DNA from 4 places in the Hymenobacter tibetensis genome. Region 1 is predicted to be linked to each of the others. Evidence: riboswitches for the same ligand, from Rfam matches in the RefSeq annotation. Region 1 holds a riboswitch; each other region holds the start of a gene.
The links. Region 1 has a riboswitch for S-adenosylmethionine ahead of MTX78_RS14020 (PLP-dependent cysteine synthase family protein). Riboswitches for the same ligand answer to the same signal wherever they lie in the genome.
Positions count from the first base shown of each region.

Region 2: it holds a riboswitch for S-adenosylmethionine, as region 1 does, so the genes downstream of both, MTX78_RS09115 (phosphoadenylyl-sulfate reductase) here and MTX78_RS14020 (PLP-dependent cysteine synthase family protein) in region 1, are expected to answer to the same signal.
Region 3: it holds a riboswitch for S-adenosylmethionine, as region 1 does, so the genes downstream of both, metH (methionine synthase) here and MTX78_RS14020 (PLP-dependent cysteine synthase family protein) in region 1, are expected to answer to the same signal.
Region 4: it holds a riboswitch for S-adenosylmethionine, as region 1 does, so the genes downstream of both, MTX78_RS09065 (amino acid permease) here and MTX78_RS14020 (PLP-dependent cysteine synthase family protein) in region 1, are expected to answer to the same signal.

Region 1 is NZ_CP094669.1:3,501,889-3,509,926, forward strand. It holds gene MTX78_RS14000 (PAS domain S-box protein) at 1-1,680, shown strand, start outside; gene MTX78_RS14005 (alkaline phosphatase D family protein) at 1,737-3,479, opposite strand; gene MTX78_RS14010 (YsnF/AvaK domain-containing protein) at 3,928-4,404, shown strand; gene MTX78_RS14015 (YsnF/AvaK domain-containing protein) at 4,429-5,313, shown strand; gene MTX78_RS14020 (PLP-dependent cysteine synthase family protein) at 5,417-6,607, opposite strand; SAM riboswitch class I at 6,752-6,866, opposite strand; gene MTX78_RS14025 (SDR family NAD(P)-dependent oxidoreductase) at 7,082-7,882, opposite strand.
Region 2 is NZ_CP094669.1:2,293,062-2,301,099, forward strand. It holds gene MTX78_RS09095 (diflavin oxidoreductase) at 1-1,083, opposite strand, end outside; gene cobA (uroporphyrinogen-III C-methyltransferase) at 1,171-1,974, opposite strand; gene MTX78_RS09105 (sulfate adenylyltransferase subunit 1) at 2,044-3,333, opposite strand; gene cysD (sulfate adenylyltransferase subunit CysD) at 3,426-4,337, opposite strand; gene MTX78_RS09115 (phosphoadenylyl-sulfate reductase) at 4,454-5,233, opposite strand; SAM riboswitch class I at 5,565-5,656, opposite strand; gene MTX78_RS09120 (lipopolysaccharide biosynthesis protein) at 5,952-7,436, opposite strand; gene MTX78_RS09125 (DUF7033 domain-containing protein) at 7,491-8,038, opposite strand, start outside.
Region 3 is NZ_CP094669.1:43,068-51,105, reverse strand. It holds gene metH (methionine synthase) at 1-3,625, opposite strand, end outside; SAM riboswitch class I at 3,695-3,808, opposite strand; gene MTX78_RS00215 (PA14 domain-containing protein) at 4,102-5,802, shown strand; gene MTX78_RS00210 (DUF5686 and carboxypeptidase-like regulatory domain-containing protein) at 6,064-8,038, shown strand, end outside.
Region 4 is NZ_CP094669.1:2,280,422-2,288,459, forward strand. It holds gene MTX78_RS09050 (HlyD family secretion protein) at 1-207, shown strand, start outside; gene MTX78_RS09055 (hypothetical protein) at 265-882, shown strand; gene MTX78_RS09060 (DHA2 family efflux MFS transporter permease subunit) at 904-2,526, shown strand; SAM riboswitch class I at 2,656-2,767, shown strand; gene MTX78_RS09065 (amino acid permease) at 3,108-4,568, shown strand; gene MTX78_RS25345 (TSUP family transporter) at 4,652-6,163, opposite strand; gene MTX78_RS09080 (NADPH-dependent assimilatory sulfite reductase hemoprotein subunit) at 6,296-8,011, opposite strand; gene MTX78_RS09085 (DUF2490 domain-containing protein) at 8,016-8,038, opposite strand, start outside.

The sequences.
Region 1 (8,038 bases):
GGCAGCCCGCCCGAAGACCTGTATTTCAACTACATTCAGCAGGCCCGCTTTGATGCCCGAGGCCGGATTGATGGCATCTTGGTGTTTGCATACGAAGTAACCGAGCAGGTGCGGGCCCAGCAACGGGAAGCACATGCAGCCCGGGCTTTCGAAACCATGACCAATGCCGTGCCACACCAGGTCTGGACGGGCACGCCCAACGGCGACATGAACTACTACAACCAGCAGTGGTACGACTACACGGGCAGCACATTCGAGGAAGTGAAGGGCCAGGGCTGGCAGCAGTATTGCCACCCCGAAGACCTGCCCCGACAGCGCAAACAATGGCTCAGGGCCGTGCACAGTGGCCAGCCTTACCAGACAGAAGCCCGCCTACGCAACCGCGAAGGAGTTTTCCGCTGGTTTCTGATTCGGGCCCAGCCTTCGTACAACGACCAAGGCGTGGTCGTTAAGTGGTTTGGCTCGAACACCGACATACACGAGCAGAAGCGCCTAGAGCAAACTTTGCTGGAGAGTGAACAGTACTTCCGGGCCATGGCCGACAACGTGCCTGCCATGATTTGGGTGACGCGGCCGGATGGGCAGTGCGTGTACCTCAACCAGCAGTGGTATGAATACACGGGCCAAACCGAGCAAGAAGCCTTAGGCTTCGGCTGGACCAACGCCATTCATCCAGATGAATCCGAGCAAGCAGGCCAAGCGTTTCGCGACGCCAACGACCGGCACGAAACGTACAGCATGGTGTATCGCCTCCAAACCAACACCAATTTGTACCGTTGGGTGGTGGATACTGGCAAGCCCAAGTTCAGCGCTACTGGCGAGTACCAGGGCTTTGTAGGCTCCGTGGTGGATATTCATGAGCGTAAAATGGCCGAGCAGGCGCTACGCCTGGCCAGCCAACGCCTAGCCACCACCAACAAAGAGCTGCGCGCCGCCCACCAGCGAAGCCAGCAAGCCAACGCCGAACTGGCCTTAACCAACGAGCAGCTCACGCGCATCAACCAGGACCTCGACAACTTTGTGTACACCGCCTCGCACGACCTGCGGCAACCCGTCAACAACATGGCGGGCGTGTTCGAGGAGCTGAAGCGCAGCGCCACCTTCCACGACCCCGAGGCCGAGCAACTGGTGCAGATGTTCGAGGGCGCCTTGCACCAGATTCATACCACCATTCAGGGGCTGGCGGAGGTGGTGCACGTGGAGCGCCGCAACGAGCAGTTTCCGCTGGAGCCTGTGGAGCTGCTGCCCCTCACCAACGGTGTTATTCAAAGCATGAAAAGCCAGGTGGCCGCCCTGAAGGCCGAGTTTGAACTGGATTTCAAGGCGCTGCCCACCGTTCATTTCGCCCAACTCAACCTGCAAAGCATCCTGTATAATCTGCTCAGCAACGCCCTCAAATACGCGCACCCCGACCGCAAACCCGTAGTACGCGTCAGCAGTGAGGTGGCCCCGGATGGCAGCCCCGTTTTGGTGGTGCAAGACAACGGCCTGGGCCTGGATATGGAGCGCTATGGCAGTGACCTGTTCAAGATGTTCCGCCGCTTCCATGACCACGTAACCGGCTCGGGCATGGGCCTATACCTCGTCAACCGCATTGTGCGGCAAGGCGGGGGCCATATTGAAGTCGATAGCACTGTTGGCGTGGGCACCACCTTCCGCATCTTCCTGCCCAAAGAGTAGTTGAGCGGGTTGCCACGCGCTAGCTGTGGACACTCCTGTTCGGCTGGCGCGGGTCACTACACTTCCGTTACGGTGCGACCGGTGGTGGTAGCAGTGCTTTCGGTGGTAAGGCTGGCCACATATTTCCACTCCGAAACGGCGCTGGCAGCAGTGAAAGTCACTTCCACGAAACCGCGCTGGGAGGCGTCCAGGTAGTGAAGGTCGTCGATGAGGAGCTCGTTGGACTGCTCGAAGCCCTTGATAGCGGCCGCATTGCCCGCCAGGATAGTCTCGAAGCCCGGCGACGAAACGGACGAGCAGGCAAATTCAGCTCCTAGCTTGCGGCCCCCGTTTTCCTTTAGGTCGCTGTACCAGGCGTTGTGCGTATCGCCGGCCAACGACACCAGTTTCTTGTTGCCGGCTGCCGCAAACACCGCTTCTCTTTCCGCTGGGTAGCCGTCCCAGGCATCCAAGTTGTAGGGCAACACGGTGGTAACCCGGGCCCGCTCGGCGGCCGTGACGGTGGAGTCGCCAGCCGCAATCCGGACCTTGATACCCGCTAGTTGCGCGGCTACTGTGCTGTATTGGGTGAGCAGCGCCGTAGTCGGGTTGTTGGCGAGCTGGGCTACCAAAAACAAGAGCTCGACCGGTATGTACATCTTGCCCATCAGCACCTGTGAGCCCAGTACCTGCCAGCGGGCCGTGCTGCCCCCTAAGCGGCCAGTTAGCCAAGCTTTCTGCTCGGCACCCAGTATGGTGCGGTTCGGGTTCAGCCAGGCCGCACCAAACGCCGTGGTGTTGAACGCGCCGGTGGAGGGGTTGATGTAGTCCGCCAAGCTCAGCTGCTTGTCGCGGCCGATGAGGCGAGTGTCGAGCATCATCAGGTTCACGAGGCCCCCGAAGTCGAAGCTGCGGTAGATTTTCGTTTTGTCGCTCACGCGCGCCGGCAAGTATTCGTGCCACACCTGAATGGCGTACTGCTTGCGTTGCTCGAACGCCCCTTCTGTACCTTCCGTGTGGTTTTCGGCGCCCGTCTTATAGGCATCGTTGGCAATTTCGTGGTCGTCCCAGACGCAAATGAACGGCTTGAGCTGGTGGGCTTTCTGTAGCTGTTTGTCGCTTCGGTATTGCTTGTAGCGCGTGCGGTAATCCTCAATGGTAAGGATTTCGCCTGCGGGCAGATGGGCCCGGTTCAGCATGGCGGTAGCTGGATTGGTGCCGTAGCCGCCCGCCCCGTATTCGTAGATATAGTCGCCGAGGTGCACCACCACGTCGGCCGCAGATTCGGCCACGGCGCCGTATACGTTGAACAACCCAGCCTGGTAATTGGCGCACGACACCACGGCTAGCTTCACGCTGCTGGCTTGCCCGGTGGTGGGCAACGTGCGCGTTTCACCCACCAACGATTCCGCTTTCGTTCGGTCGTTGCGGAAGCGGTAGAAGTACTTTTTGTTGGAAGTTAAGCCAGTGACGTCCACGCTCACTGTATAGTCGGCGGCAGCGGCGGCCGTGGCAGTACCACTTTTAGTTAAGGAGCTAAAGCTGTTGCTTTCCGCTACTTCCCACTGAATGGCAACGTCGCCGGTTTCGTTGTCGGCGCTGGTGTATCGAGTCCAGAGTATAACGCTGCTGGCAGTTGGGTCGAAGCTGGCAACGCCTTCCCGAAAACCAAAGTCGCCGGTATACTGGGTGGCGCTATCGTCGTCATCGGCGCAGCTGCTGAGCACACTAGGCAGCAAGGCCATGCTACCCGAAACCAGCGCAGTATGCTTGATAAACTCTCGTCTATTGATACGACGGGTACTCTTCTCCTTCGACATGACACTGAGCATGATAATGAAGGCATAAAAGTATACCTGCCACATTATCAAGATATTATTGAAGGATTACCGAATCACTTCCTCTCCTCCACTACCGCCCACAGCCGGCCGTGCCACGCACAATACCCAGGCCCAGGCTGCTCTTATGTGCTCCTTTACTTCCGGCCAAACTTGTAGGGTACGGCACACGGAGTGAGAGGTTAAGCCCGTATTTTTTTACAGCGCTCCGCACCTTGGCCTGCCAAAACAAGGACTATGATTTATCATATTTATTTTCTGTCCAGCTTAGTTCACTGAAAAACGGCATTACAGGGCTTTCAACCCATCTTCCTTCTCAATTATAACATTTTAGCTATCCTTAATTAATACTGTCATTACTTTTTTACTAACAAAATTACAATATAAAATACCTGAAACTCACCATTTCAGGTGGCGTATAGGGGGTCCAATGACAACCTCATCCGACACCTTTTCCGCTGATGCCGCTGGCCGGCTGCCCGCTACTCCTTCGACGGCCCCCCTTGTGGTACCGATAATCGAAGAGCACGCCGTTGTTCACCGCGAAGTGGTGGAAAGCGGGCGCGTCCGCCTATCAAAAGTGGTGCAGGAGCACGAAGAGGCTATTGACTTTGCGCTGCAGCACGAAGAAGTGAAGGTAGAGCGGGTGGACGTTAACCGCTTTGTGGCCGACGAAGCCCCCGCCCCTACCATGCGCTACGAAGGCGACACGCTAGTCATTCCGGTGGTGCGTGAGGTGCTCGTGAAACGGCTACTCCTTGTAGAGGAGCTGCACGTGACCAAGCACCAAGTGCAAACCCAAGAAACGCAAACTGTAACTCTCCGCCACGAGCAAGTTCAGGTGGAACGCCTGGCGCCCGATGGCACTGTACTTCCAACTCCCCATTCCCAAAACCCAACCCTTTAATTGTTCACTAATTCTCTTAAAGCTATGAGCCAGACAGTAGTAGGAATTTTCGATAGTGCTGCCGAAGCGCAGAATGCTGCCCAGCAACTTCAAGCCGCTGGTTTCAGCCTTGAGCACGTAGACGTATCAACGGGCAATGCCCAATCCGGCCAATCCAGCCAATCATCGGATTCAAGCAATTACACCAATACTAGCGGTACTGCCACAGAAGGTGTTGCTGACGCTGCCGGCCGCACCGGCGACGGTATCGGCAACTTCTTCAGCAACCTCTTCGGGGGCGACGAGTACGAAGACACTCAGCGTTATTCGCACGTAGCTCGCTCAACGGGCTCTATTGTAACCGTACACGCCCATTCCGCTGAAAACGCACACCGCGCTGCTGAAATCCTGGACGCCGCCGGTGCTATCGACGTAAATGAGCGCGCTCAGCAATCAGGCTACCAGTCTACGGGTGGTCAGGCTTACGCCAGCGAAGCCACTACTGGCAGCGAAGGCATGTCGGCCAAGGTTATCGAAGAAAACCTACAGGTAGGCAAGCGGGTAGAGCAAACGGGTGGCGCTCGTCTGCGCAGCCGTATCATTGAGCGTCCGGTGGAAGCTAGCGTGCGGTTGCGTGAAGAGCACGTAACGGTACAGCGCAACCCAGTGAACCGCCCTGCTACCGAAGCCGACTTCAACACCTTCAAGGAAGGCAACATTGAAATCACGGAAAGCGCTGAGCGTGCCGTAGTAGGCAAAGAAGCCCGCGTGGTAGAAGAAGTAACGCTAGGCAAAGAAGTAACCGAGCGCGAAGAAACCATCCACGACACGGTGCGCAAAACCGAAGTGGACGTAGAGCGCCTCGACGGTGGCACCACCGATACAACCGGCTCCACCTACGATGCCGACGACACCACGACTCGTCGCTAAGTTAACGAACTCCATCTGACGGAAAAGGCAGCCTACTAGGCTGCCTTTTTTGTTTTGTGAGTAGCCGGTCGGCGGCAACTTCTTAGGCTGCCCTCTCCTGCATTTAGACCACTGAAAGCCGGCTGATTGGCTGATAGTGGGTGAACTCTATTTCGGGCGCCAGGTACCCCGCCCGCACGGGCTCTTTGCGGAGCAAGTCGGTGCTGAGGTACTTTTTGTTGCTGTCGCAGAGTAGCGTCACGACGGTGGCGGCCGAACCCAGGGCCGCTGCCTGCCGGATGGCGCCAATTACATTGGCCCCCGAGGAAATACCAACTGCCAGCCCGAGCTGGGTTGCCAGTTTTTGCGCCATCAGAATGGCGTCGCCGTCGTTGGCTTGCACCACGTGGTCGAGCTTCTGAAGGTCTACCAGCGCGGGAATAAACTCGTCGGAAATGCCCTGGATGCGATGCGAGCCTACCTTGTAGCCGGTGGTCAGCGTGGGCGACTCGGCGGGCTCCAACGGATGAATACGGACCGCCGGATTTTTGCTGCGCAGGTAGCTACCCACCCCCATTACGGTACCGCCCGTACCCACGCCCGCCACAAAGGCATCGGGGGTGCGGCCCAAGCCCCGTAGCTGCTCCCAAATTTCCACGCCCGTGGTGCGGGCATGCGCTTTGGCATTGACACCGTTCTCGAACTGCCGGGGCAGAAACACATTGGGGCAGGCAGCAGCTATGGCTTCGGCTTGCTTGATACTGCCCAAAAAGCCGCCCTGCTCTTTGCTGACTAAAGTTATTTCGGCGCCCAAGCTGCGGATGATGTTCACCCGCTCGGCGCTCAGCCAGTCGGGCATCAGGATGCGGACCGGGTGGCCGAGGGCTTTTCCAATGGCGGCAAACGCAATGCCGGTGTTGCCGCTGGTGGCCTCCACAATAGTGTCGCCGGGCTTTATTTCGCCGGTGCGGTACGCCTCTTGCAGGATGTAGAGCGCCATTCTGTCCTTTAGGCTACCCGTCAGGTTGTAGTGCTCACACTTCACGTAGATGCGGCCGGGCTGGCCCTGATAGTGGTAGTGGAGTTCCAGCATAGGCGTGTTGCCTACCAAGTGCCAGAGGTGGTTGAATTTCTCGGTTAGCTCCGCCGACAAACAACAAGGCGCTTTGGTAAGATGCGCCGCGTCCGGCGGATGAATGGCAGCAGTAGCTTCTGGCAGCGCCGCATCGGCGGTCGGCCACTTGGCGGAGGTGGCACGAATGCCAGCTAGAAACGAGACGGGAATGGCGTGCGAAACGCGAGTAGCAACGGTCATGGCAGCAAGACGTTAAGGTGTAAAACACGTACTTAAAACCGCCTCTCTACCTGCTAGCACTCGATCAAGAAAGCTTATCGAAAAGGCATAAAAAAAGCCCTCCCGACAAGTCAGAAGAGCAGCACCTTTCCGTGCGCATCTTTCAACTTATCTTCTCCCAAGCAAACCGAAGTCTTCTTGGAACAGGATTTAGCACCTGGTATCACTACTGGTTGCTAAGGCATCATAGGGCCTGTCCCTCCGCCTTTCTTGATAAGTGCTCCGGTGAAGGAGCGTGCCGTAAATATAGGAACGAGAACTAACTATGCAAGAGCACGCTACAAAAAATCAAGCAAGTCATTCGCCATACAACAGAGTACCCGCCACCCCGAGTACCGCTCTGCCGGCTCGTCCCAGCACCCCGCTGCTGGCCACGCAACAGAAAAGGCTCCAGCAGTTGCCGGAGCCTTTTATCTTCTCGAATCTAAGATAGCGCTACTTGCTTTCGTCTACGGGTTTGCCTTGCTGGTGCATGTTGGCGGCTACCATGTCGTCGGGCATCAGGTTGCTGCTATACACCATGGCTTTGTTTTTCAGGCCGGATATCACTTTGTCTGTGCCCGCTAGCAGCGCCTCGTAGCCGTCTTTGGCCACTTCGGCAGGGTCGGCTTTGCTGCCTTCGGCCACCAGCTTCGACTGGTTCATGTCGGCTTTGTTGAAGAAGTCGGTATCCGTTACGCCGGGCAGCAGGGCCGTAATGGTCACGCCCGACTCTTTGGTTTCTTCCCGGATGGCTTCCGTAAACGACGTCACGAAGGCCTTGGTGCCGTGATATACGGCCTGGAGCGGGCCAGGCATCTCGCCGCCGATGCTGGATACTTGCAGGATTTTACCTTCGCCGCGGGCTACCATCTCTTTCAAGAAGCACTTGGTAAGCACCACGTACGCCCCAATATTTAGTTGGATGATGTCTAGTTCGCGGTAGATGTCGGTTTCCACAAACTCGCCATACTGGCCCTGGCCGGCATCGTTCACGAGCACATCTATCTGAATGCCTTCGGCTTTCACTTGGTCGTACACCTGGAACGGCGCCTCCCGCTGAAACAGGTCGCGCGCAATCGGAAGCACGTTGATGCCGTATTGCTGCCGGAATTCGGCGGCCGTGCTTTCCAGCTCTTCCTGGTTGCGGGCCACCATCACTAGGTTGTAGTGGTCTTGCGCAAATAGCTTGGCTAATTCGTAGCCAATGCCGCTAGTGGCCCCGGTGATGAGGGCATATTTTGAGTTGTCTGCCATCGTATGTAGATGTTGTGTGGTTGGATCAGGCTTGGGTTTACGGTGGTAATTAATCCTCGTTTAGCATATCGGTTACGCGTTTTTCCCCGTATAAAAAGCCGGATAGCGCAAAGCTGAGCCGTAGGGTGAAAGGGTTGATTGCCTTGAAGGAGGTTG
Region 2 (8,038 bases), 1.2 Mb from region 1:
CGATAGTTCCAAGTGCTCGGTTAGCGCAGTGGTCAAATCTAGTTCCACACCTTTCAGTTGCACCGGTGCGGTAGCATCGAGGCGGGCTGCCTTCACTACATCCGCCACCAATTCGGGGCGGTTCGTGGGCTGCACCATTAGCGCGTCACCGGGCTCATACTGAAGGCCGGAGCCTTCCAAAGAAAACTCTAAATGGTAGGTTTCCTTCGCGGAGCCGCGGCCATTGAGTTGAATCTTCTCTAGCAACGGCGCATCGAACTGTACGTCTTCGTGCTGCACCGCGGGCTTGGGCGCTGGCACCGGACTGCTGGCCACCCGGAATGCCGATAAATCTGCCTGGCTGCCACCGTTCAAAGAAACCGCTGCCGCTTGAGCCAAAGCCGCTCCCGTGCTCGGGCCAACTTCAGGTGCGGCCGTAGCTACTTCCTGCGCTAGCACGTCCAGCACCCGGTCGGCCCACTGCGCCGCCGACTCCTGAAATTCCACGTCGCACTCCACCCGGTCAGCGAGGCGCTGCGCACCCAAGGCCGCTAACCGCTCATCGAACTCGATACCGGTCTGGCAGAATTGCAGGTAACTTTTGTCGCCGAGGGCCAGCACCGAATAGCGCAACGCCGGGAGCTTGGGTGCACGCGGGCCCAACAGGAACTGGTGCAAATCTTCGGCGGCAATTGGCGGTTCTCCTTCCCCTTGCGTGCTGGTAATCACAAGCAATTGTTGCTCCGATGCCAAGGCGCGCGTAGGGTAATCGTTCATGTCGCGCACGGTGGGCTCTAGCCCGCGTTGGCGCGCTGCTTCAGCGGTTTGCAATGCCACTTTCTTGCTGTTGCCAGTCTGCGAGCCATACAATATGGTAAGGCGCGAAGGAGCAGCTGCCGTTGGTGCCGGTTGCGCCGCGGCTGGTGCTGCAATAGTAGCGGCCGGCGAGTTAGCGGCCACCGGTTGCTGTGCAGGTTCGGCGGCGCGGCCGTATAGGTAGCCGCTCAGCCACAGCAATTGCTGGTTGGTGAGATTAGCTGTTAACTCGTTGAGTGCCTTATCGTCGAGGCCGATTGGCAGCGAGGAAGAAGAGGGAGTAGGCATTGAAATTCAGGTTGAGACGGTGGGCTGAAAAGGAGGGAAAGGAGCCAGACGATGGTTGCAGCCTTCCAGAAACCAGGCGGCGTTTTATTAAGCTACTTCGGCGTAGGCCGCGGGGAAAGCCGGGAAGGTTAAGCTTGGCAGTAGCGTGGCAGCCTCGGCATGCGTTGTCGCCAAACGAGTGACTTCGCCGATAACAATGATGGCCGGGGCCCCAATACCGGCCGCTGCCGCACGGCTTGGTAGCTCAGCTACCGTGCCCGTTACCAATTGAGCATTCGGTAAAGTGCCGTTCTGGATGATGGCCGCCGGCGTATTGGCCTGCCCGTGTTGGCAGTACAACGCCGCAATCCGCTCCAATTCGCCCAAGCCCATCAGAATAACCGTAGTAGTGCGGGTGCTAGCCGCCTCCCGCACGCTCCCCGACAACTCGCCAGTAGCCGTGGTGGCCGTAATCACCCGGAACCCTTCGCTGGCCCCACGGTGCGTTACCGGTATGCCCACGCTGCCGGCCGCTGCAACGGCGCTGCTAATGCCTGGTACATAGTCGGTAAGCAAGCCGTGTTGCTCAGCATAAAGCATTTCTTCGCGTCCGCGCCCAAACACAAACGGGTCGCCACCTTTCAGCCGCACCACGTGGCCGTGTAGGCGGGCCTGCTCCACAATCAGCGCGTTTATTTCGTCTTGGCTATAGCTGCGCATGCCGCGCCGTTTGCCCACAAAGATTGTCACTGCATCGGGCCGGGCGTGGCTAAGCAAGTCGTTGTTAGCCAGCGCATCATACAGAATTACATCGGCTTCGCCCAACACCCGCGCCCCCTTCAGGGTCAGCAGCTCCGGGTCGCCGGGGCCAGCACCTAGCACGGTAAGGCGAGGGATTTTAGTGAGTGACATAAGCAATGAGTGGTGATAGAGGACCTGCTGCAACTTCGCTTAGCAGGACCGTTCTCGAATAGATGCTAACTAGATGGAAAAGGCTACCGGAGGCGCCACCGGGGCCGTGAAGTAGTCGGCGTTGGCGGCGCCAATCAGGCCGGCGGCTACGGTGTCGCCGCTTTGCTCGTCAACTAAGATGAAAGCGCCGGTTACGCGGTTTTCGTGGTAGTTGTCAACGGCCAGGGGCACGGCGGTTTTGATGCGTACCCGCACGATGTCGTTGAGCTGCGCTGAATCGGCGGCGGCGCGGGCGAAAGTTTGCACGTTCACCTTATGCAGAATAGCCGGTATTGCCGCTTTTACCACGGCGGAATGGTGCTGCAACAGCAGTTTGCGACCCGGCCACAATGGCTGCTCGCTCATCCAGCACACGGTAGCTTCCAGTTCCCGCGTCAGAGTAGGCACGTGCTCCACCGGAATGATGGCGTCGCCCCGGCTAATATCCACGTCATCGGTGAGGCGCAGCACCACGGCTTGCGGCGCCGTAGCAGTTTCCACCTCTTGCTGATTGACTTCAATAGCCTCAATCGTCGATTCCAGGCCCGAAGGCAGCACCTTCACCCGGTCGCCGCGGCGGTATTGACCGCTTTGGATCTGGCCGGCGTAACCGCGGTAGTCGGGTAGGTCGGCGGTTTGGGGGCGGATAACATATTGCACCTGAAAGCGTGGGGCGGCATTGGCTGCTTCCACAGCGGCGGGCACGCTTTCCAAATGTTCCAGCAAGCTAGGGCCCGTGTACCAAGACAAGCGGTTGGAGCGTTTTACCACGTTGTCGCCGTGCAAAGCGCTGAGCGGAATAGCGGTAGCAGCGGGCAGTTGGAAATGGTCAGTGAGGGCGGCGTAATCAGCGGCAATCTGCTCGAAAATATTTTGATCGAAGCCCACCAGATCCAGCTTGTTCACGGCCAGCACAAAGTTGCGAATCCCGAGCAAAGCCGCTACCAGCGTATGGCGGCGCGTTTGCTCTACTACACCTTGGCGGGCGTCCACTAGCACAATGGCCAAGTCGGCGTTGCTGGCACCCGTCACCATGTTGCGGGTGTACTGCACGTGGCCCGGCGCATCCGTGATGATGAATTTGCGCCGCGGCGTAGTAAAGTATTTATAGGCGACATCAATGGTGATGCCCTGTTCCCGCTCGGCTCGTAAGCCGTCGGTTAGCAAGGCCAAATCCACGGTGCCTTGCACAGTAGGCCGGTTTTCCAGCGCCGCCAGCACATCCAACGACACCGAATCGGAGTCGTAGAGCAGGCGGCCAATGAGCGTGCTTTTGCCGTCGTCGACGCTGCCGCAGGTGATGAATCGGAGAAGGTCCATGAGGTGAAATTGTGAGTTTGTGAAATTGTGAGTTCGTCGTGCTGGCGAGGCGTGAAAGCAATTCACAACCTCACCCTTCACAACTTCACCACTTAGAAATAGCCGTTGCGTTTGCGGTCTTCCATGCCGGCTTCCGAAATGTTATCGTCGAGACGGGTAGCGCCTCGTTCGCTCACTTTGGCCAGCAACAAATCCTGAATGATGTCTTCCACGGTGCTAGCGTCGCTTTCCACGGCGGCCGTGCAGGTAGAGTCGCCCACAGTGCGGAATCGCACTTGCCGGGTCACGATTTCGTCTTCCTCGTCGAGCTGCAAGTGCTCGGATAAGCCCAATAGTTGGCCGCTCGGCAGCACCACGCAAGTCCGCTCGTGGCCGAAGTAGATGTCGGGAAGGCTGATGTTTTCGCGCTGGATGTAGCGCCACACGTCGAGCTCGGTCCAGTTGGAAATCGGGAAAACCCGCACGTTTTCGCCTTTCTGGATACGGCCGTTGTACACGTTCCACAGCTCCGGGCGCTGGCGCTTGGGGTCCCACTGCCCGAACTCGTCGCGGACCGAGAAGATGCGCTCTTTGGCACGGGCTTTCTCTTCGTCGCGCCGGGCCCCGCCGATGCAGGCGTCAAACTCAAATTCCTCGATTACCTCCAGCAGCGTGTAAGTCTGGAGCGGGTTGCGGCTCGGAAACTTGCCACCTGGCTCGCGTAGGCGCTGCCGCTTGATGGTGTCTTCCACGCTGCGCACAATTAGCTTCTCGCCTAGTTCTGCAGCCAGTTGGTCGCGGTAGGCGAGCACCTCCGGGAAGTTGTGGCCGGTATCCACGTGCACCAGCGGGAAAGGGAAGCGGCCCGGGCGGAACGCTTTTTCGGCAAGCCGCGTGAGAACGATGGAGTCTTTACCGCCCGAGAAAAGCAGCGCCGGCCGCTCAAATTGGCCAGCTACTTCCCGCAGGATGTGAATGGCTTCGGCTTCCAGCCGGTCGAGGTAATCGAAGGAGTGCGCACTCATGGTTTCTAGGATTTGCTGATGCGGCACCGGAAGGTCAAGTAGCATGGCTTTTGATGATTTCGGTGCCGGATAGAAGGGTCTGGAGCAAGCGCTCCAGAATAGTTATGAGAGGAGAATTAGTGCTGCTTTTCAACCGGCTCTACCACCGGGTCGGGCCCGTCGTGGTGGGCGGTGGTGGAGTGTAGGCCGCATTCCTTGGCAGAAAGGTCTTCCCACCACCAGCGGCCGGCCCGAAAATCTTCGCCAGGCTTGATGGCGCGGGTGCAGGGTGCACACCCAATGCTCACGAAGCCTTGCTTGTGCAGCGGATTCACCGGAATGCCGTTCGCTTGGGCGAAATCCACCGCTTGCTCCCACGTCCAGTCGAAAAGTGGGTGAATCTTGGTGAGGTTGTGGGCAGCGTCCCATTCCACCGGGTCCATGGTTTGCCGGTTCTGCGACTGCTCAGCCCGGATACCCGTTACCCACGCGGCTTGGCCCGCCAGCGCCCGGTTTAGGGGCTCTACCTTGCGGATGTAGCAGCACTCCTTGCGGTTTTCAACGCTTTCGTAAAAGCTGTTGGGACCTTTGGTGCGCATCAATTCTTCCACGCTTTCCTGGCGCGGGTGAAAGACCTCAATCGGCTGCTGATACTTGAGCAGCGTCTTGTTCCAGGTGGAGTAAGTTTCCTGAAAGTTGCGCCCCGTATCTAATGTGAACACCTTGATGGGTAGCTCGTTTTCAAAGATTAGATGGCTGATAATCTGGTCTTCCAAGCCGAAGGAAGTAGAGAAGACCGCCTTTTCGGGGAAGTGCTTGGCTACGAGGCGTAGCCGCTCCAAGGCAGAAGCTGACGGTAGCTGAAGGCGAAGGTCGTCCAGCACGGGAACGGCCAACACGGCAGAGGCTGTGGGCATGAAAAGAAATGAGAGAGGAATTTGCCGCGGCGGCAAGGGTCCAGCCGGAGGATAGCTTTGGAAGTGCCAGGATGCTCATGCACCGCTGAAACCAACCGAAAGCGAAAAGCGGAGTGTACGGATACGGGGTAGAGCTACGCGTAAAAGCGTATCAGCTCACCACATTCAGCGCACAAACCAAGAAAAAGAGAGGGGTGCGCTACTCCTAACAACAGCAACCAAAAGCCACGGTCATACAGACGGGGCTTGCCATGCCACAACACCCATGCTGTACAGCAGAGAAGGTGGCAGAAATGGCGGCAGTGTTGATGAAGCGTTTCACGGCAACTTGTTTTTATATGGTCAGGACTTGGCACCGTTTCGGATCATCCGATGGTTGCCGGCGCTTCGTCGAGCCTGTCTCTCCACGCCTCTGTATAAAAACAATCCTTTTGGGGGTAAAGAATTGATACTGCAAAGGTAGTGGCGGAAATTTTATACTTCCAAATTTATTTATTATTGCCTACTACAAGGAAGTGCCGCCTTCTGTTTTGGTGGCAGCATCTTGGTGGCCTTTTGTACCGGTAAATCTTGCTGTCAGACACAGGAAGCCCAATTATTAGTTCCTCCAGGGAATATGTACTTCGTTATAAGGCACTACTAGCTAATAGCGGATTAGCAGCTAAATGTGGTATTTCAATAACTTAAAACAACTAGGTCAGAGGGTAGAATCAATGCATCAAGCATTAGGACGCACCCGGCGAAGTGCCGTTTGCAGGATTTCTCGTACCTGTGGCTCTGCGTTAGTAGCTAGTAGTAGCCCACCGTAAAGCACCGTCAGCACCACTGAGCGTAGCAGCATCGTAACCAGCAACGAATGCATGAACGGCACCAACCACGCCACAACGCCCGCAGTAGCAGCCAGTAGCAGAATCAGCGGCACGCGCTTGTCGAAGGGCTGTAGCCCGAAATTGTGCCAGACAAACCAGGTACGTGCGATGTTGATGACCACCAACGAAACCGCAGCGGCCACTGCTGCCCCCGTTAGGCCCATACGCGGAATCAACAGCAAGTTCATAAGCACCGTAGCCAAAGCCAGCGACACGTTGAAAATCAAATCGTAACGGTAGCGCGGCGACGTAACGACAATGAGCCCATTGAGGCCGGTTATGCCGTCGAAGAGCCGGCCCGCCAACAGGATAAACACGGCGGTGGTGCCGGCAGCGTAGGCTGGTTTCATTTGACCAAATATGAAATCCAAATTCAGCGCGATGCCGAGTGCTAGATAGCAGCCAAGCACAGTGTTTAGGCGGGTGGTGCGCTGGTAGAAGTCGGCCATGCGAGGGAGGTCGTTGTTTTTCCAATACTCGGCTAGCAGCGGAAACGCAATCTTGTAGAGGGCACGAAACGGCAAAACCAGCGCCGTACTAATGAAAAAAGCGGTGCTGTAAATGCCCACCGCTTGCAAATCCAGCTTGGCACCTACCATCAGCGAGTCGATACTGGATATTACTACGCCCGACACGTTGCCTAACAGCGCAAACGCCCCGAAGCCAAGCATCTCGCGCAGCGGGCGCACCCGCAATACCGCCGATGTAGGTTGCAAGTGCAACTCGCCAATGGAAGCCGTGTAGACTGTCAGCAGCAAAGCAATGCCCCCAAGTGCGCCCACGTACCAGAGCACATAGCCGTGGAAATCAAGGTAACTACCAGCAAACAAGAGTGCCCCGGCCGTAACGAGCAGCCGCAAAACGATTTCCTGCGTGAAGGAAGAGAAAGCCGTGTGATACAGGGCTTTGAGGTAGGCGTCCTGTAGATTGATCAGCAAGACAAACAGGGTCAAAACCAGTCCCCAGGTGTAGTAGCGGCCTAGTAGCGTTGCGTCATCAAGGTACCAGTGCAGAACCAGGGGCCGGCCTAGCAGATATAATACCGTGATTAAAACAAAACCTAGCAGCGGCACTCCTAACAGAAACGGCAGGAACCCATGGTGCCCACTTTCTGGCTTGCGGAAATACGGGAAAAACCGCACGCCCATGTTGCCAAATCCAAACGCCGACACCTGCGCAAACATGGTAGCCAGCGCCATTAGCACGCTGGTTAAGCCTATCTGTTTCGGCTCTAGCACCTTCGGCAGCACCAACACCGTGTTCACAAAGCCTAGGCCCAAGCCCGCGTAAGAAATAATGGTATTGCGCAGCCCCTGCCGCTGAACTATGCCCAAAACAATAAGAAGCTAGAAGTTGGGAGACAGAAGACAGAAAGAAGAAAATGACTCCTAGCTTCTGTTTCCTAGCTCCTGTAAAATGTCCCGGCCGTTGACGAAGGCGGTATTGCGGCTGCGAAGGTACTGCATCAACTCGGCGAACTGGCGCGGACCGGTCGTTTCGTTAGCTGGGTCGAAGTGGTCGTTGTGCCAAAGCAGGGTGCAGACGCCGCCAAACCGCTCGATTTCCTGAAACATGGGCAGTAGAGCCGGCAGAATTTCGTGGGGAGCTAACTGCAAGTAGTTGGGGTGATGCAGCGTAGCGTCCATCACGTTGAGCGGAATTTCAAGGAAAGTACAAGCCCTGCCCTGCGTAAAATCGAAAGGACGGAAGGGCAGGCAATAAGAATTGCGAAAGCCGAAGTGTTCGGCAAAGCCCAAGGTAGAATCGTAGGCGAAACCAGCTTCTACTACTACTGCCGGCGTGCGGCGCGGTTCCCAACTTAGGTAGTGGAATCGGTTGCCGGATGCAGAAGCGGGCATTTGTGCTTGCTCGCGCACCAAGTGCTGCTGGTCAACGGAAGTGCCAATGCTTCCGTGAACTGCCACTTCCCCCCCGT
Region 3 (8,038 bases), 2.3 Mb from region 1:
GCTGCGCAATGTCGGCCACTTGGTCGGCGCCTATCCGGCCCAGGCCGAAGTAACGGGAATCAGGATGCGCGTAGTAGAGGCCACTCACCGAGGAAGCCGGGTACATAGCCAGGTTTTCGGTGAGGCGAATACCCGTCTGGTTCTCAGCATCAAGCAGGTTGAAGAGCGTAACTTTTTCGGTATGGTCGGGGCAGCCGGGGTAGCCGGGCGCAGGCCGCACTCCTTTATACTTCTCTTGAATCAGGTCTTCGTTGGACAGGTTTTCGGCGGGGTCGTAGCCCCAGAACTCTTCCCGTACCCGCTGGTGCAGGCGCTCAGCAAAAGCCTCGGCCAACCGGTCGGCCAGGGCTTTCATCATGATGCTGGAGTAGTCGTCGTGCTCGGCCTCAAATTTCTCCAGGTGCTTTTCGATACCGATGCCCGCCGTTACGGCAAAGCCCCCGATGTAGTCCTGACGGCCCGTTTCCACTGGCGCCACAAAGTCGGAGAAAGCGAGGTTGGGCACACCGGCGGCTTTTTCACTTTGCTGGCGCAGCGTGAAAAACTCGGTGGCTACTTCGGTGCGGCTGTCGTCTTTGAACACCTGCACCGTGTCGTAGTCCACGGTGTTGGCGGGCCAGAAGCCGATAACGGCGCGGGCCGTGAGCTGCTTTTCGTCGATAATGCGCTTGAGCATCGCTTGGGCATCGTTGAAGAGCTGCGTGGCGGCCTCGCCTACGTTCTCGTCGGTGAGGATGCGAGGGTAGCGGCCTTTCAGTTCCCACGTCTGGAAGAACGGCGTCCAGTCGATATAGGTCGCCAGCTCGGCTAAGTCATAATCTTCCAGAGCTTTCGTGCCTAAGAACGTCGGCTTGACAATTGGGGTGGTTTCCCAATCCGCCTTGAAGCCATTCTCACGCGCGGCTTCAATGGTGAGGTAGTTTTTGTCGCGCTGGCGGCCGGCGTAGTCTTCCCGCAGCTGGCGGTATTCCTCGCGCACGGTGCGGGCATATTCGTCTTGGCCTGAACCCAGCAAGCCAGCTGCCACACCCACACTCCGCGAGGCGTCGTTGACGTGCACAATGGGGCCGGAATAGCTTGGCGCAATCTTCACGGCTGCGTGCAAGCGCGACGTAGTGGCGCCGCCAATGAGCAGCGGCGTTTTCAAGCCGCGTCGCTCCATTTCCTGCGCCACGTACACCATTTCGTCGAGGCTAGGCGTAATCAGGCCGCTGAGCCCGATAACGTCCACTTCCTGCTTCACGGCTTCATCCAGAATCCGCTCCAACGGCACCATCACGCCCAAGTCCACAATATCGAAGTTGTTGCAGGCCAGTACTACGCCTACAATGTTCTTCCCGATGTCGTGCACGTCGCCTTTCACGGTGGCTAGCAGGATCTTACCGGCCGTTTGGCGCTCCGAGCCTTGCTTGTCGGCTAGCAGGTAGGGCTCCAGATACGCCACGGCTTTTTTCATCACCCGCGCCGATTTCACCACCTGTGGCAAGAACATTTTGCCGGCGCCAAACAGGTCACCTACCACGTTCATACCCGACATCAGCGGCCCTTCAATTACCTCGAGTGGCCGGCCTACTTGCTGGCGTACCTCTTCGGTATCTTGGTCGATGAACTCGGTGATGCCGCGCACTAGGGCGTGCTGTAGGCGTTCCTGCACAGGCAGGCTGCGCCAGGCATCGGCTACCACTTCCACTTTGTCTTTCTGCTTCACCGTTTCGGCAAAGTCCACGAGGCGCTCCGTGGCATCGGGGCGGCGGTTGAGCAGCACATCCTCGCACAACTCCAGCAGATCCTTCGGCACTTCATCGTACACGGCCAGCTGACTCGGGTTTACAATGCCCATGTCGAGGCCGGCCCGGATGGCGTGGTAGAGGAAGGCGGAGTGCATGGCTTCGCGCACGACGTCGTTGCCGCGGTACGAGAAGCTGATGTTGCTGACGCCGCCGCTGGTGAGGGCGCCGGGCAGGTTCTGCTTGATCCAACGAACGGCCTCGATGAAGTCCAGCGCGTAGTTGCGGTGTTCCTCCATACCAGTGCCCACCGTCAGAATGTTGGGGTCGAAGATGATGTCCTCGGCCGGGAAGCCGACCTCATTTACTAGGATGTCGTAGCTGCGCTTACAGATTTCGATGCGCTTCTCATACGAGTCGGCCTGGCCGTTTTCATCGAACGCCATTACCACCATGGCCGCGCCGTACTGGCGGACCGTGCGGGCGCGCTCCTTGAACACTTCCTCGCCTTCCTTCAGCGAAATAGAGTTTACAATGCTCTTGCCCTGCACGCACTTCAGGCCGGCTTCCAACACGCTCCACTTCGAGGAATCTATCATCACCGGCACCCGCGAAATGTCGGGCTCGGAGGCAATCAGGTTCAGGAACGTGGTCATGGCCTGCTCGGAGTCCAGCATGCCCTCGTCCATGTTCACGTCGATGATTTGGGCGCCGCCTTCCACTTGGTCGCGGGCCACTTGCAAGGCTTGCTCGTAGGCCCCCGTCCGGATAAGGCGGGCAAACGCGCGGCTACCCGTCACGTTGCACCGCTCGCCTACGTTCACGAACAGGCTTTCTTGGGTGATGCCGAACGGCTCCAAGCCGCTCAGGCGCGTGGCGGGCACCACTTCCGGCAAGGGGCGCGGCTCGTACTTATCAGCCAGCTTTGCCAGCTCGGCAATGTGCTGGGGCGTAGTGCCGCAGCAGCCGCCTACCACCGTCACGAGCCGGTCGGAGAGGTAGCTTTCCACCACCCCCGCAAACTCCTGCGCCGACTCGTCGTAGCCACCAAAGGCGTTCGGGAGGCCGGCGTTCGGGTAAGCCGAAATGTGCACGTCGGCAATGCGGCTCAATTCCTTCACGTACACCTTGAGCTGGTCGGCGCCGAGGGCGCAGTTCAGGCCCACGCTTAGCAGCGGCAAGTGGCGGATAGAGTTCCAGAACGCCTCTACCGTCTGCCCCGACAGCGTGCGGCCGGAAGCATCAGTGATGGTGCCCGAAATCATGACGGGCACCACGCGGCCGCCTTCATCGAAGAACTTCTGCACCGCGTAGAGAGCCGCCTTGGCGTTGAGCGTGTCGAAGATGGTTTCGATGAGCAACGCGTCGGAGCCGCCGTCAATGAGGCCGCGCACCTGCTCGTGGTAGGCGGTAGCCAACTCGTCGAAGGTCACGGCGCGGAAGCCAGGGCGGTTCACGTCCGGCGAAAGGGAAGCGGTACGGTTGGTGGGCCCAATAGCGCCGGCCACGAAGCGGGGCTTAGCTGGGTTCTGCGCCGTAAACTCGTCGGCGGCTTCTTTGGCTAAGCGCGCTGATTCGTAATTCAGCTCGTACACAATATGCTCCAGCGCATAGTCGGCCTGCGCAATGGTGGTGCCGCTGAACGTGTTGGTTTCCACCATATCGGCCCCGGCCGCAAAATACTCGGCGTGGATGCCTTTAATGATATCGGGCCGGGTCAGGCTGAGCAAGTCGTTGTTGCCCCGCAGTGGCTTGGGATGGTCAGCGAAACGAGTGCCCCGAAAGTCAACCTCCTCCAGCGGATGCCGCTGAATCATGGTGCCCATGGCTCCGTCGAGCACAAGAATGCGCTGTTGCAGGATGTCGTAAAGGGGGGAGTCGGGACAGTGCGTTTTCATAGTTTCTCCTTCGGAATGCAGTGTTGAACTAGCTCATCCAGAAAGAGAAATCTGCGGGCGCAGGTTCCGTACTTATCTTCTTCCGTCGAATTAAAAACAAGACGAAATGGGAGTTGGCACCTTGTTTTACTCAGGTTGCCAAGACGTCGTAGGGCCCAATCCCTCGGTCTTTCTGGATAAGTAACACCGCGAAGATACAGCAGGAAAGTAGGAATTTCAACTTACCTCCTTCGGGCCGCGCATTCGGCCTTTATTTGCTGTTTTACAGTAAGGAAACGGCTGGTTCCCCTGCTAGCTGTAGACTGAGCTTGCTCGTTGGTTGATTTCAGCCACGTAACTCGTTGAATATCATTTCTGGGCAAGCGTTTTTTCGGCACCTTGTCTTCGCGTCGTCCCAACCTAGCCCTAACCAAGCTATTCAGACTAGTGCTATGCCACTGCCCACCTTTCTCCGAGAAGCCTGTATACTAAGCTGCTTGCTGCTACTGGTTGGCCCGCTCTGGGCTCAGCAGACACCGCCCCTCCTGGGCAATGGCCTGCGCGGGCAGTATTACGAAGGCAAGAACTTCGAGAAGCTGGTGCTTACCCGCACCGATCCTGCCATCAACTTTGACTGGACGCTCGGGCCGGATGGCAACCGTTTTGTATCGCCGGGGCCGGGAGTGCCGGGCGAGTTTTTTTCAGTGCGCTGGACTGGCTATGTCTACGCCCCCGTGACGGGCGTTTACACGTTTCACATGGCTACCGATGATGGCATGCGCGTGTGGCTTGGCGGCCGCAACGTGCTGGACTCCTGGACCGACCAGCAGGCGACGCGGTACACGGTGCAGAGAAAACTCACGGCGGGCCGCTACTATTCGCTGCGGGTAGACTATTACCAAGTGAGGTGGTCTACCCGGGCAATGCTAGCGTGGCAGCTACCACCCCAAAATACTACCTCGCCACCAGCACTAGCTCAAAACGAGTTGGACGCTATTCCGCGCCGCTACCTCTACACCTCCTTACCAGCGTCAGCCAAGCCGCTAGTGGCCGCCAAGTCGTCCGTAGCACTCGTTTCAAGTAAATCAGTCGGCGTGATTGGTATAGTACCGGGCACACGGCCTCCCAAGCCAACCCCGATGCGCCTCAAGCCGCCTACCAACGTAGCGGAAGCCGTTGCGGCCTCTACGGTAGCCGCTGCTACGGCGGGCGTGGGGCTGCGGGCCACGTACTTCGCGGGCGCTGATAGAGGAGCCGGCGTAGTGACCAGAATCGAGCCTGTGGTGGAAGTGTCTTGGCGAAACCGGCCTCCCGTGCCGGGGGTACCCGCCCAAGGCTTCAGTGTACGCTGGACGGGCTACCTGCTGGCGCCAGAATCCGGCGTGTATGTTTTCCATACAGAATTCGACGATGCCCACGACGTCACGTTTGCCAGCGACAATGTGTTGAGCATGACGCATTTCAATAAAGAGATTTTCAACGCAACGCCGGTACCCCTCGATTTTGCCCAGCGGCTGACGGCCGGCCGGTGGTATCGTGTCAGTTTGGTGTATCGCCAAGTGGAAGGGGCTTCGCGGGCTGTGTTTGCCTGGACCCGCCCCAGCGCCACAAACCGCGACCCTGTAGTGGTGCCCCAACGCTATCTGTACCCCGATATTCCGCCGTCAGCTCCACCCGTTCCTGTTGCTACGCCTCCAGTAGCGGCAGCACGCCAGCCCCGCTCGCCGAAAGTTGCTCCTGCACCAGTAGTGCCCCGGCGGCCAGCCGTGGCGCGGGCCGTGGCGCCGGTTCAGCGGCCACGCCTTGCGGTGCGCCCCGTTGCTACGGATACTCTGCCTGACCTTAGGGCGCTGAGCCGCGGAGCTGCTGTAACATTGCCTAACTTATACTTCACCCAAAGCACTGCGGTGCTGCTACCTACCTCACGCCCCACCCTGAATGCCTTGGCGGGCATGTTACGCCAGCAACCCACCATGCGCTTGGAAGTAGCAGGCCACACCGACAACGTAGGAGATGCCGCCCTCAACCTGCGCCTTTCCGAGCAACGAGCCCGCGTAGTGCGCCAATACTTAATACAGCAAGGCATCGACTCCGCGCGGCTGGTGGCCCACGGCTACGGCGGCACCCGGCCCGTGGCCGACAACCGCGACCCGCAACAACGACCTCGCAACCGGCGAGTGGAAGTGGTGGTGCAGTAGCCTACCGCTCTAGCACCCACCCAGTGAAACCACCATTCTTGCGCTGCCGTGTAGGTTTTGTTTTGCGTAAGCTCCCAAATAAATGCTCGGTTAAGGCTTCTGTCCTTTTCGTTTAAATTATTGCTACCCGCGGAACCTCACACTATAACCCATGCGTATTCTGTATCTTACGAGCTTCCGGCATCCTTCTTATTGATTTCTACGCCCTTATCTTTTCTTGATCCTTTGCTATTTCGATTCAGGTATTTACTGCTTCTGTTAGTGGCTCTAGCCGGGGCTGGGCGCAGCGAAGCACAGCTGTTACTTCGTGGTCAAGTCACGGAGGCCGCTACGCAAAAGCCGGTACCGTTTGCTTCCATTTTTGTACCCGGCACCACCGCCGGTACCACCGCCGACGCCGACGGACGCTACCAGTTGAGTACCGCCCCCACCGATACGGTCGTGGCATCAGCTATGGGCTTCGCTCCTGTCAAGAAAGCAGTAAGCCGCCAGGCTGGGCCCCAAACCATCAACTTTGCACTGGGAGCCGGGGCGGTGTCATTGGGCGAAGTGGTGGTGCGGCCCACCGAAAATCCGGCCTATGCTATCATGCGCCGGGTGCAAGAGCGCAAGCCTCAGAACGACAAGCAGCGCCTCGATGCCTTTGAGTTCGACAGCTACAATCGCACGGAAATCAGCATCAACAACTTGCCCAAGCAAGTAAGTGGGCGCAAGGTGCTACGCGACATGATAGCCGTAGCCGACAGCTTGGGGTTGGAGCGCGGCGCCGATGGCAAGCCAGTGGTGCCCATTTTTGCCTCTGAGATGTTGTCGCGCTACTACGCCCACCAGCGGCCCCTGCGGCGGCGCGAGGAAATCAAGCGCAACCAGATGCACGGCATGGCCCCGCGCGAGGGGTCGGTAGTGTCCCAGATCATGGGGTCCTCGTTTCAGGACTGGGACTTTTATCCTAACTGGCAGCAACTATTGGGCAAAGACTTTATTTCGCCCATTGCCGACGGCTGGAAGTTCACCTACGAGTACGAGCTGCAAGATTCGGTATACATCGGAAAAGACTTCTGCTATCAACTGGCCGTGACGCCCCGCCGCTCGCAGGACTTGGCATTCACAGGCACCATCTGGATTACCAAGGATTCCTACGCGCTGCGTCGGCTCGATTTGCGGGTTAGCCCCGATGCAAACCTCAACTTCGTGGACAAGATTACGGTGTGGCAGGAACTGACGCCATCCAGTGCCGGGCCGTGGCTCCCGCTGCGCACCCGCGTGATGGTGAGCGTACGGCCTACGGGCAAGAGCACGGGCGTGGTGGCGCGCTTCACTACTGTCAATTCCAACTTTGAAGCGGGCAAGTACCACCCGCTGGAATTCTACGATTTGCCGATGGAAACGTCTGCGGATGCTTTCAAAGGCGACCCCGATTTCTTCGCCAAGAATCGGCCGGATTCGCTGTCGGTGCAAGAGCAAACCACTCTCACTGTGCTCGACACCGTACGCCAGCTGCCAGCTGTTCGCTCGTTTTTGGAAGTAGCAACCGTGGTGGTTAGTGGCTACTACCGGGTGGGCAAAATTGATGTAGGGCCGGTGCTGGCTACGCTTGGCTACAACAACATCGAAGGCTTACGCCCCCGCATCGGTTTTCGCACCACGCCTGATATCAGCCGTAACTGGATGGCCCGCGTGTACTTGGCGTATGGCCTGCGTGATGGGCGCTTCAAGTACGGCCTACGAACCAACCACATCCTCGACCGGCGCACCTGGACCACCATTGGCTTCGAGCACCGCCACGACATCGACCAAGTGGCACTGCTCGACAACGACTATGCGCTGGAGAATCCTCTGTTTGAAGCTGCTGCCAGTGTTGGCAACATCAACAACGGCCGGCCCCTGCTGCGCGACCTCACCTCGGTGTCGTTTCAAACAGATTTGTTCCGCGGCTTCACCCAGAAGGTTACGCTCCGCCAGCAGCAGTTTCGCCCCCTTTATCAGTTCGCCTATTACACCAACGAACCCCAACTGGGCGCCCCTACCAACGATAATTTCGGGGTTTCGGAGGTGGTGCTGGAGTCCCGCTACGCCCCCGATGAGGTGCTGGTGCAGAGCCAGACCCAGAACTACCGCTCGGCCATCGGCCTTAAAAAGCTGCCGGTGTTCACGGTCCGTTACACCCTGGGGCTCAACAAGTTTTTGGGCGGCGACTTCCAGTACCACAAACTCAACCTGCTGATAACCCAAAGCG
Region 4 (8,038 bases), 1.2 Mb from region 1:
TTGCTGCCCGCCGAAAACGCTACCGGTAACTACGTGAAAGTAGTTCAGCGCATCCCCGTCAAAATCGTGTTTGATGGTCAGCCCAACCTGCACTTGCTAGCCCCTGGCATGTCGGTAGTGCCTGAAGTAGACATCAGCGTCGAGCCGACCGAGAAGCCTACTGCACCTCGTAATGAGAGTGCCGGTTCACGCGCCGCCGTTCGTTGAAATAGTAGCGGCTGGATGGCTTCTGCTCACTGGAATCACAATTTAACATAGTACTCAATGGAGCCCCAATCCACTTCGCCGGGACGCTGGCAAGCAGATTTGAATAATTTCTTTGCGACTGTAGACCGCGAAAACCAAGCGTTCAGCCACAACCTCACCCGGCAAGGTACTTTCTATTCGGAAGTGGCACGGCCGGCTCTGGAAGCGGCGGCTGAAGCCTTGCGCCAGCACGGCCGTACCTGCGAAACGGGCCTCGACCAAAGCCGCATCTACCTGATTGTGCATCGGCCCGAAGGACCCGTGGAGTTTCAGTATGCCGTAGTGGCCGAAGCCCGCATCGAAACCGTCACGCCCTACATTCACTGCTGGTTCGAGGAAAACGAGTTAGCCGACAAAGCCACGGAGGCTGCCGGTCAGAAGGAGGAAACCGAAGATGAGGACGATAAGGACGAGTCGGATGCAGACGGCGAATCGGAAGGCGAAGACGAGGAAAAGGACGAAAAGAAAGACGACAAAAAGCCCGCTCGCACGAAAACCATCGAGCTGCTTAGCACTTGGACGGAAGGGCGCGAAATTGAGAGCGTAACGCGCGAGGAAATCCTGGCTGATTTTACCACGCACTACAAGGAAGCCGTGACGCGGCTGCGCACGCATTTGCATACCACGCCGCAGTAGTGGCCGCTCGAAGTAGTAGCTATGAGCTCAACCAAAACCTTGAAAAAACCAGCCAGTGATGCCACTGCTAGCCACGGGGGCAACCTCAAGTGGATTATTGCGGTGACGGTGGCCATGGCAACGTTCATGGAAGTGCTGGACGATACCAGCGTGTCGGTAGCGCTGTCGCAGATTGGAGGAAACCTGAGCGCCGCCGAAGACGAGGTAACATGGGTGGTAACGGCGCAACTGGTATCGAAGGCGGTAGTGCTGCCGGTGGCCGGGTTTCTGGCTACGGTGGTGGGGCGTAAGCGCCTGTTCTCGATTTGCCTGCTGGCCTACGGTGCTACTTCGCTGCTGTGCGGTTTGTCGCCATCCATTGGGTTTCTGGTGTTCATGCGCGTGATACAAGGGCTGAGCGGCGGCATGCTTTCGCCCATGGCGCAGGCCATTCTGACCGATACTTTTCCACCGGCGCAACGCGGGCTAGCGTTTGCGGCCTACGGGGTAGCCACGGTGGTAGCGCCCACTGTCGGGCCCACGCTAGGCGGCTACCTCGTCGATAATGCCAGCTGGAACTGGGTGTTTTTCGTGAACGTGCCGGTAGCCATCGTAACGGCTTTTCTGGTGTCGATACTAGTGAAAGACCCGCCGGCGATGGTGAAGGAGAAAGCCGCGAAGTGGGCTGGTGGGCTCAAGGTTGACTATATCGGGCTCAGCTTGCTGGCAGTAGGTCTTAGTGCGCTGCAATATGTACTGAGCCGCGGCGAAAGGGAAGAATGGTTCAGCTCGGGCTCCATTACGGCGCTATCCGTGGTGGCTGCCATAGCATTGGTAACCGGAGTTATATGGGAGCTGCGCTCCAAAGATCCTGTCATCGACCTGAAACTGCTCCGGCACCGCAACTTCGCGGCGGCAGTGCTAGTGATGTTTGCGGTGGGTGCGGTGCTGTTTAGTAGCTCCACGCAACTCCCCTTGTTTCTGCAAAACCTGTTGGGCTACACCGCCGTGAAAAGCGGATTGGCTATTTCGCCGGGCGGGGCGTCGGTACTGCTGCTGATGCCGGTAGTGGGGGTGCTGTCGGGTAAGGTACAAGCGCGCTGGATGATCTTGTTCGGCTTGATCATCAGCACCCTTGCGCTGTTCAACTACGCCCATGTACTCAGCTCCGACATCGACTTTGCGAGTGTAGCTAAGGCCCGCGTGTATCAAAGTATGGGCTTGGCTTTCCTGTTTGTGCCCATCAGTGTAGCCGCCTACGTGGGCATTGCCAAAAACAAAACCAACCAGGCGGCTACGCTCATCAACCTGGCGCAGTCGTTGGGTGGCAGCTTCGGCATTGCCGCTATTACCACCCTGATTGCCCGCCGCGCGCAGTTCCACCAAAGCCGCATCATCGACAGCCTCAACTTCTCGAATCCCAATTATGAAGCAGGCGTGCAAAGCTTAGCTTCCACCCAAGCCACCGTTGGTGGTAGCCTAGCCGAAGCAACGGAGCGCGCCCAAGCCACTATATATGGTGCCGTGCAGCTGCAGGCCAACATCCTGTCCTATATCGATTCCTTTTATCTGCTGGGATTCGCTTGCTTGCTATCGATACCGCTCGTGTTTATGATGCGCGCCAACAAACCCGGCCAAGACGGACAGGCCGGCGCCGCGGGGTAGGAGGTAAGCAGGTAGTTATTCTAGATAAGCCTGTAAGGCCACTCCATTTTCAACTTCAACTATGTACTTGTGAATGCGCGAAGGCTGGACTTACCTTTGCGGCACCAATTCTTTACCGACGAAGGATTGTTTTTATACAGAGGCGCTGAGAGACAGGCTCTAAGACGCGCCGGCAACCCCCGCTACCCGCGGAACGGTGCCAACCGAAGGCCAGCGGATTCACTCTCTGGCTATATAAAAACAAGTTGCCGTGCCTCATTCACTGAACACCCCGCTTTTTCTACTTGCTACTTCATTCGCTGCGCCTGCGGGCCGCGGGTGGGTTTGTTGTGGCGTGGGTTGTTGTTGCTGAGCGATACACAAAAGTTGATTTCTAGGGTTTGCCGTCGCATGGTGCTGCGTCCTGCGCCCATAGGCACCTAATCAGTCCTGCTTCCAATTACTTTTTCCTTATCTGGTCTAAGCCTAACGGGCTGCGTATAACGCGGGCATTACGTCCGCACTACCAGCCACTTGGTGCATCCACAACCAGGTTTACTCAACGGGTGAGCGTGCATTAGCGCGTGCCTACACAACTTTTTATGCTTAAAAAATCATTGGAACTACTGCGGCTCGAAGCTGCCGAAACTGGTTCCCACACGCTTAAACGAAGTCTGAATGGCTTCAACCTGATTACCATTGGTATCGGGGTAATTATTGGGGCGGGCTTGTTCTCGCTCACCGGTATTGCCGCCGCCAACAACACCGGCCCAGCCGTGACGCTCTCGTTTGTAGTGGCCGCCGTAGGTTGTGCGTTTTCGGCCCTCTGCTACGCCGAGTTTGCCTCTATGGTACCCGTGTCGGGGTCGGCTTACACCTATGCCTATGCTACGATGGGCGAGCTGTTTGCCTGGATAATTGGGTGGGACTTGGTGCTCGAATACTCGGTTGGGGCGGCTACGGTGGCCATTAGCTGGTCGCAATACCTGGTGAAGTTTCTGGCCAAGTACAACCTGCACATTCCGGCGCAACTAGTCATGTCGCCCTTCGAAACAGCCACGCTGGCCGATGGCACGTCGGTGCACGGTTTCGTGAACGTGCCGGCCATGCTGATTGTGCTGGCTATTACAGCTATTATCATTCGCGGAACGTCAGGGTCGGCGTGGTTTAATGCGTTGGTCGTCACGCTGAAAGTATCGGTGGTGCTGGTGTTCATTGCCCTAGGCTGGCAGTACATCGACCCGGCCAACTATCAACCGTATATCCCCGAGAATACCGGGACGTTTGGAGAGTTTGGACTAAGTGGCATTCTGCGCGGAGCGGGTGTTATCTTCTTCGTGTTTATTGGCTTCGACATCGTGGCGACTATGGCGCAGGAAACCAAGAACCCGCAGCGCAATATGCCCATCGGCATTATCGGGTCCCTGCTGATTTGCACCGTGCTATTTGTGCTTTTCGGACACGTAATGACCGGTTTGGCTAACTACACTGAGTTCAAGAACAGCGCCGCACCGGTGGCTATTGCCATCGAGAAAACGCCGTATGCTTGGCTATCGGCCGCCGTTATTCTGGCTATCATTATCGGCTACACCTCGGTTATTTTGGTGGATTTGTTGGGGCAGAGCCGGGTGTTTTTCTCGATGGCCAAGGATGGCTTGCTGCCGCCAGTGTTTGGTAAGATTCACCCCACGTTCCGTACGCCGCTGCAATCCAACCTGCTGCTCGGCTTATTCATTGCCCTGTTTGCGGGCTTCGTGCCGATTTCAGTAGTAGGCGAAATGACCAGTATTGGTACGCTGCTGGCCTTCGTGATGGTGTGCTTGGGCATCCTGATTATGCGCAAGAAAGAGCCGAACGCGCCGCGTGGTTTCCGCACGCCGTGGGTGCCCGTGGTACCTATTCTCGGCATCCTGACTTGCTTGGTAATGATGGTGTCGTTGCCGTGGGAAACGTGGTTGCGGCTAGGGGTATGGCTGGCTATTGGCCTAGCTATCTACTATGGCTACGGCAAGAAGCACAGCAAACTGCGGCAGCAAAGTGAGCTGCCTGCACAAGAAGTATAGCACGTACATTATTGAAAATACAAACGCCCCGACCAGTGCTGGTCGGGGCGTTTGTGTTTATAGAAGAGCGGCCAAAGGTTGCGCTAGAAAAACACCTTGCGCAGTGCCCACAAGCTCCAGACAATCACCATCAACCCTACGCCCACAAACATCCACCGAACGGGGATGCGGCCAGCGAGGCGGGCTGCTATGGGCGAAGCGGCAACGCCACCCACAATCAAGCCCAGGATAATCTGCCAGTGCGAAATGCCCAGCGTGGCGAAGAACGTAACGGCGCTGGCAAACGTGACGAAGAACTCGGTGACGCTCACCGACCCGATGACGTACTGCGGTGTGCGGCCCCCGGCAATGAGGGTGCTCGTCACGAGGGGGCCCCAGCCGCCGCCGCCAAACGAATCGAGGAAGCCGCCAGCCGCGGCCAGTACACCTAGCTTCTTGTGCTTTTTGCGCGCACTCGGCTTGGAAAAGGCCTTGGAAATAATGCGGATACCTAGCAGCAGCAGATACACCGCCAAAAACGGCTTCACGTACTTCGCATATTCCTCACCAAACGTAGCCAGCAGGTAGGCCCCCGTGATGGCGCCCAGAACGCCCGGAATCAGCAACACCTTGAACAGCTTCTTGTTGACGTTGCCGAAGCGGTAGTGATGATAACCGGATGCGCCGCTAGCAAACATTTCGGCGGTATGAATACTCGCGCTGACCGCAGCCGGCGAGATGTTCAAACTCATCAAACTGATGGCCGTCACCACCCCGTAGCCCATGCCCAATAGCCCATCAACAATCTGCGCCCCAAAGCCGATGGCGACGAAAATGTAGAACGTATCGGCGTTGCTTGCTACCTCCCACGCCTGCTGCCAGGTGACGTAGTAGGAGATGATGTTGATAATAATAATGGCCATGAACGCCAGCAGCGACATGGTAGCCCGGCGGCGCCACATAGCCGCCGCCGGCGACTCGTAGGCCGGGCCGCCGGTTAGCTCAGCCGTCACGGCGTTGAGGGAGCGTACTTTGTGCGCAAAGTCGCCGCCTACCTTCTCCCGAATCGAGGACATGCGTTGTAGCACGTCGTTGAGCTCGTCGGGGAGGGTGGTGGTGAGCATCTCGCGCAGCCGCTTGGCAATGGTCGGCGACTTGCCGTTGGTACTGATGGCAATTTTCAAGTCGCCTTTTTGCACGATGGAGCCCAAGTAAAAGTCGCAGGCGTCGGGCGTGTCGGCTACGTTGCAGAGCAGGCGCTGCCGGGTGGCATCGGCCTTGATGGTGAGGTTCAGGGCCTTGTCGTCGGTGGCTACAATCACTAAGTCGTGGCCTACTAGGTCGGTAATCTGGTAAGGACCTTCGCGGAGCTGCACGGCCGGATGGCGCGCAGCCAGTTCCCGTAGGGCGGGCAGAAAATAAGTGGCTACTACGGTTACCGCTGCCGCGGGGCTATTCGCTAGAATAGCAGACAGTTTTTCCAATCCTACATTTCCGCCGCCTACCAGCAGCACGTGCAGCTGTTCCAATTTCAAGAAGATGGGAAACAGTCGGTTCGCTCCTGTTAGTGGGGGCTCGGAGCGTGGCTGTGACACAGGGTTATTGGAAAGAGACATGGATGGTAGGTTGGAAGGTCAGTTCTGGTAGCGCGGACGTTGGCAACAGTAGCGGCCAAGGGAAAAGGAGCTATATAAAAAGAGCGTCAGGCTTCGACAAATGCAGCCCGACACCATTTCTATAGGCACATGCTACTCGTGGAAGTTCAGGCCGTGCGTGGAAGCTTGCACGTACCCCCGACGGACGGTGAAATCTCCAAACCGCTCAAGCGGCTCTCGGTTTTCAGCATAGTCGGCAAAAATCGGCGTCAGCTCCCGCACTATACCATCTTCATCCAGCATTTCTTTATACAGTTTGTTGAGCCGCTCGCCGTTGAAAGCCGCTCCCAAATACAAATTATAACGCCCGACGGAGCGGCCCACCAACCCAATTTCGCCCAGATAAGGGCGGGCGCAACCGTTGGGGCAGCCCGTCATCCGCAGCAAGATATCATCTTGCGTTAAATTATACGCTTTCATGCTTTCCTCCAATCGAGTGAGCAACTGCGGAAGATAACGCTCGGCTTCGGCAAATGCCAGCGAGCAGGTATTCAGCGCCACGCACGCCAATGCCCCGCGTCGTAGCCCCGACAAGTCGTTGCCGGCTACTTCCACGCCATGTTCGGTGAGCAGAGCTTGAATAGTGAGGCGGTGCTCGGGCGCTACGTTGGCAATAATCACGTTTTGGTTGCCGGTCAGGCGGAAGTCGCCGGTGTGGAAGGCGGCAATTTCGCGCAACGCGGTTTTCAGGGTGTTGCCGGGGCGGTCGGCTACGCGGCCGCCTTCCACCAGCAGCGTGAGGTGATGCGCACCATCGGGGCTGGTTGTCCAGCCGAAGGCGTCGCCGGTGCTTTCAAACTTGTAGGCGCGGCCGAGTTCCAACTCGTAGCCCAGGCGCTGGTTGAGTTCTTGCCTGAATACATCCAGGCCCACCCGGTCGAGGGTGTACTTGAGGCGCGAGTACTTGCGGTTTTCGCGGTTGCCCCAATCGCGCTGAATGGTTACCACCTTTTCGCAGAGGTCCACTACCTTGTCGGCGGGCACGAACCCGATGATATCGGCCAGGCGCGGGTAGGTATCGAGCATGCCGAACGTCATGCCCATGCCGCCGCCAACCGCCACGTTGAAGCCGAGTAGTTGGCCCTTTTCCTCGATGGCAATTAGGCCTAAGTCGTTGGCAAAGATGTCGGTATCGTTGTGGGGCGGAATGGCTAGCGCAATCTTGAACTTGCGCGGCAGGTAGGTTTTGCCGTAGATCGGCTCGGCATCCTCTTCGCCTTCGTTGGGCGCACTGATGTGCTGCTGTTCGCCATCGAGCCACAATTCCCAATAGGCCGACGTGCGTGGCGTGAGGTGGGCGCTGATCTGGCGCGACACTTCATACACCTGCGCGTGCACCTCGGACTGGTGCGGGTTGGGGTTGCACATCACGTTGCGGTTCACGTCGCCGCAGCCCGCAATGCTGTCCATAAACACCTGGTTGAAGCCGAGAATCGTCTTCTGGAGGTTGCGCTTGAGCACCCCGTGTAACTGAAACGTCTGGCGGGTGGTTATCTTGAGGGTGTTGTTGGCGAACTTCGTCGAGAGTTCATCCATACGCAGCCACTGCGCGGGCGTGGCAATGCCGCCCGGCACGCGTACCCGAATCATGAGCGAGTACAGGGGCTCCAGCTTCTGGCGTTTCCGCTCGCTGTCCAGGTCCCGGTCGGTTTGTTGGTACGAGCCGTGGAACTTGATGAGGTGGGTATCGTCGGGGTTGAGGGCGCCCGTAATCCGATTGACGAGACTGTCGGCCAGCGTGCCACGCAGGTAGTTGCTGGCCGTCTTGACGTGTTCGACTTCGGATAATTTTATGATGGTATCGGCCATGAGCTTATTGAGGAGCGGGAATTGGAG